Regions from separate parts of the Novosphingobium sp. ZW T3_23 genome, predicted to be linked through region 2. Evidence: riboswitches for the same ligand, from Rfam matches in the RefSeq annotation. Region 2 holds a riboswitch; the other holds the start of a gene.

Region 1 (2,451 bases), on a different contig from region 2:
TTGGTCAGGAAAGCCAACCAGCCCAGGATCACGGTGTCGAGAACGTGAACCGCGAAATGAACCGGGCTGTCCACCGGCCGCCGGATCGGCAAGGCCACCAACAGGATCGCGAGGGCCAGGTAAACCGCGAGAACATCCTGCGCTTCGGTGCGGTAACGGATCGGCTGGGTGGGATCGAGATAGATGGCGATAACCGCGAAAACGGCCGTAATCAGGCGTCCATAGCTGATCAGCCGATTGGGGTCGGTGATCAGCAAGGCGTTGCGCGCCCGGCTCAAACCGGATGTCGTAGCTTCAAATGTCCGCCTCATCTCGTGTCCAGTCCCCCCGCCGCAGGCATGAGGGCCGCAAGCGCCGAAAAAGACTACGAAGCTGCTGCATTTTCGTCGAGTCAGCCTTCCTGCTGAATGGCCAGCGCAAAGGGGGGACCGGCCCCAGGGAGGGTAGCCCTAGGCCGTAAACTCATAATTGGCACCATCGAGGCGTCCAAATGGCAAACAGCTCGGGCCGAAGCGACCGCCGGGCGGGCTGGTTGCCCGTCCAAGGTCGGTTCGGTTCGAGATGGAAGCCATTTGGACGTCCTTCGGATTTGACGCAAAATGGCCCATCGCTGCGTCGGCAGGACTTGAAATATCGACATATTCCTACGCCCTGCCTTCTGGCGCTGAGCCATTTTGCCTCAAACCTCGATGGTGCCATTTATGAGTTTACGGCCTAGATTGACGGCATCCTGTCGTTGCCCTAGAGCCCTTCCCAGCATCAAGAGTCGGGATCGTGCCCGGCACCAACCTGCTCCCGAGCAAGGTGGTACCTTCGCAGACATGCGAAGGGATGTGGCCGGACCGGCAACAATCGGGTTTTCCAGCTGCATCGCCGTCGTTTCGCTTCCGGCCCGTCGCGCCTCGCCCATTGCGCCTGGAAGGAAAGACCGCATGACCGATTCCCTGCCCACCCAACAATTTGCCAGCGACAATTATGCCGGAATCTGTCCCGAGGCATGGTCCGCAATGGAGCAGGCGAACCGGGGTTCGGCCACGGCCTATGGAGAGGACGCGTGGACGCTGCGCGCCGCCGACGCCTTTCGAGACCTGTTCGCGGCCGACTGCGACGTCTATTTCGTCTTCAACGGGACGGCCGCAAACTCGCTCGCGCTCGCGGCGCTGTGCCAGTCCTACCACTCGGTGATCTGCTCCTCGTCCGCCCACGTCGAAACCGACGAGTGCGGCGCGCCGGAGTTCTTCTCGAACGGCTCCAAGCTGCTGGTCGCCCAGAGCAAGGACGGGAAGCTGACCCCCGAATCCATCCGCGCGCTCGCCACCGGCCGTTCGGATATCCACTTCCCGAAGCCCCGCGTGGTCACCATTACCCAGCCCACCGAAACCGGTCAGGTCTACACCCGGGCAGAGATCGCCGCGATCTCGGCGACGTGCCGCGAACTTGGACTTAAACTCCACATGGACGGCGCCCGCTTCGCCCATGCCTGCGCCACGCTCGGCTGCACGCCTGCCGAGATCACCTGGCAGGCCGGCGTCGACGTGCTCTGCTTCGGCGGGACCAAGAACGGGATGGCGGCTGGCGAGGCTGTGATCTACTTCGACCGGACCCTGGCGGAAGACTTCGCCTATCGCTGCAAGCAGGCAGGGCAACTGGCTTCGAAGATGCGCTATCTTTCCGGGCCCTGGATCGGCGTGCTCGAAACCGGCGCCTGGCTGGCCAACGCACGCCATGCCAATGCCTGCGCGCAGCGGCTTGCCGCGGCCGTGACCGATGCGAAGGGCCTGGAGCTGATCTTCCCCGTCGAAGCGAACGCCGTCTTCCTTGCCGCCCCGGAAGCGGTGCTGGACGGGCTGAGGGCACGCGGCTGGCGGTTCTACACGTTCATCGGCGGCGGCGCCCGGTTCATGTTCGCCTGGGACGCCGACCCCGCCCAGGTGGACCGACTGGCATCCGACTGCATTGTCCTGGCACGGGAAAGCGCCCTCGTTCCTGCGTGAGGGAGAAGGTTAGCCCCTACGCTCGGCAGAGGTTGCTATTGCGAGTGGATATCATTAACGGGTTTTCACAGGAGAGACTGGCGTAAGTTTCGGATGCCGATCGGCACCTGCTTCGCGTGAAAGCGATGGGTAGTGCCATCAGGTTCGGGGTGCGAGACGAGTGACGCGGCAGGTATTATTTCAGATTCATTGGTTCCTCGGCATCACCGCCGGGTTCGTCCTTGCCGTCATGGGCGTCACCGGAGCTACGCTGAGCTTCGAACACGAAATCATGAGTGCGCTCAGCCCCGGCGTGGTGACGCTGGGAGGGCCGGCGGCGACGCCGCTTTCGCCTGACGAAGTGGTCGCCCGCGCGGCGGCGCAGCGTCCAGGAATGACGGTCGAGCGCCTCAGCGTGGAGAGCGATCCCGAATCGGCCTGGACCGTGCAGTTCGCGCCTCGCGACGGCGAACGCCGA
Region 2 (2,451 bases):
GCGGATCTGGTTGATCCGCTCGTCGAAGGCCGCGCGTTCGCCAAGCTGGCGGACGACGGTCATGGGGATCACCACTTCGGGGTTGGTGAAGGGCTTGCCGATGGCGGCGGGCAGCAGCAGCTTGTCGATCGAATCGCCGATGATGTCGCGCAGGGTCGTCGGGCCGATGATCGGAAGATACATGTAAGGGCCGGGACCGACGCCGTAGTAACCCAGTGTGTTGGCCACGCCGTTGGGACGGTACGGCAGGTTGAACGGCTTCTTCTTGGCCACGTCCATCAGCCCGCCCACGCCGAGCGTGGTGTTGATCACGAAGCGTCCGGCCGTCTCGGCGGCCTTGCCGGGTTTCAGCTGCAGGAGAAAAGCCGCGAAGACCACGGGCTCGCCCAGATTGGTGAAGAAGTTGCGCAGGCCCTTGCGGACGGGGCGCGGCAGGCCCTTGTTGTAAGCCTTGGCCACGGGTTCCAGCACGGCCTTGTCGACGGACTGCACCACCTTGAAGGACTCGGCGTTGATCCGCTCCAGCGGATCGCCGGGCGGCGGCGGCTGCGGCGCGGTGACGACGATTTCCGATTCGGGCTGGTCCGGAGCGGCTTGAGCCGGAGGCGTCGGGGCGGGGGCCAAAGGATCGGCGGCAGGTGGCTGAGCCTGAACGGGATCGGAAGAGGAAGGTGTCGCAATTTCGCCCGTCGTCACCGGCGCGGGAATCGCCGCTCCGGCCGCAGGCGCAGCGGCCTGCGCTTCGGCAAGCTGCAACGGACGCGATGCCGCCTGGAGATCGGCCACTTGCAGATCGACCAGATGTACGGGTGCGTCGGGCATCGACGGGCCCGTCATCAACAACGCCACGGCAGCGGCCGGCAAACTCATTCGAAGATCCTTAGCATAGTGCCGTAGCGGTCGCGAAGCCGAATTCAGTTCGCGCGTGATTTTTGGCTTTGCTGTCCGGCCGCTAGGCTCGATTCCGTCATCCGTCAATCGCGCCGGGGCGGGTATGCGGTCATCGCTTCTAGTCCGATCGAGGCGGGCCGTTGCAAGATCGCGCCGAAGCGTCTATCACCCGGCGCAGCATCAAGAGTTGGGACGACGCCCAACGCCAACCTGCCGATCCGGGCAAGGTGGCACTCCCGGCGGGAGGATGTGGCCGAGCCGGCAACCAACGGATCAAGCCACCAGCGTCGTTCCGGAATGAGGACCGACGCAACGTGCCGATCAAGATTCCCGACGACCTGCCCGCCCGCTCCATCCTGGAGAACGAAGGCGTGGCCGTGATGCGCGAGAGCGATGCGGTGCGGCAGGACATCCGGCCGCTACGCATCGGCCTGCTCAACCTCATGCCCGACAAGGTGAGCACCGAGACCCAGCTCGCCCGCCTGCTCGGTGCGACGCCGCTCCAGATCGAACTGACCCTGGTGCGGATCAGCGACCATGTCGCCCGCAACACCTCGCCCGAGCATCTCGAAGCATTCTACCGCCCCTGGCGGGATGTCGAGCACGAGCGGTTCGACGGTTTCATCATCACCGGCGCTCCGGTCGAGCGGCTGGCTTTCGAGGATGTGCGCTACTGGCCCGAACTTCAGCGCATCTTCGACTGGACGCGTACCAACGTCCATAGCTGCCTGACTATCTGCTGGGCTGCGCAGGCCTTCCTCCACCACTTCCACGGCGTTCCCAAGCACGAGTTGCCGGCCAAGGCTTTCGGCGTCTTCCCGCATCGCAATCGCGCGCCGAATTCGCCCTTCCTGCGCGGGATTTCGGACAGTTTCGCCGTACCCGTGTCACGGTGGACCGAAATGCGCGCGGAGGATCTTCCGTCGGATGGCGGGGTGCAGATCCTTGCCGAAAGCGAGGAGACCGGCCTGTGCCTGCTCCATGACCCGCAGGATCGCGCGCTGCTGATGTTCAATCACCTCGAATACGACAGCGACACCCTGGCCGGCGAATTCGAACGCGACGGCGGCCCGGTTCCGGCCAACTACTATCCTGACGATGATCCGGCCTGTGCGCCGATCAATGCCTGGCGCAGCCATGGGCACCTGCTCTTCGGGAACTGGATAAACGAGATCTACCAGAGCACGCCTTTCGATCGGGCCGAGATCGGGGCGACTACACGTCCGGATGCCGCGGCAGACCTGATCCCGGCGTAAGGGCAAGCTCCAAGCCTTTCTTCGGGACTGTTCGGTGCTTTCCTGCTGGCCCGCGACGCTATCCGCTGACGCGGTTCAGGCCGGTTCAGGCCCGGTTTCAGGCGGCCCGCGAGGTAAGCAGCGCCGCTCCGAAGCCGACGAAGATCGATCCGGTCACCCGGTTGAACAGACGCTTCACCGAAGGCCGCCGCAGATGCGCGGAAAGCGTGCCTCCCGCCAGCGCATAGGTGCAGTACCAGAACATCTCGATAACCGTGAACGTGCCCACGAGAATGGCGAACTGCGGCGCCTTGGGCTGTGCGGG

The links. A riboswitch is a leader RNA that binds a small molecule or an ion and turns the genes downstream of it on or off. The one in region 2 is predicted to bind S-adenosylmethionine.
Region 1: another riboswitch for S-adenosylmethionine. It lies ahead of ACI3K3_RS16200 (threonine aldolase family protein); the one in region 2 lies ahead of metA (homoserine O-succinyltransferase).

The regions. Positions count from the first base shown of each region.
Region 1 is NZ_JBJDRF010000032.1:20,223-22,673, reverse strand. It holds gene ACI3K3_RS16205 (sensor histidine kinase) at 1-278, opposite strand, end outside; SAM-I-IV-variant riboswitch at 752-863, shown strand; gene ACI3K3_RS16200 (threonine aldolase family protein) at 933-1,994, shown strand; gene ACI3K3_RS16195 (PepSY domain-containing protein) at 2,155-2,451, shown strand, end outside.
Region 2 is NZ_JBJDRF010000033.1:34,796-37,246, reverse strand. It holds gene ACI3K3_RS16550 (VacJ family lipoprotein) at 1-870, opposite strand, end outside; SAM-I-IV-variant riboswitch at 1,064-1,170, shown strand; gene metA (homoserine O-succinyltransferase) at 1,206-2,147, shown strand; gene ACI3K3_RS16540 (LysE family translocator) at 2,245-2,451, opposite strand, start outside.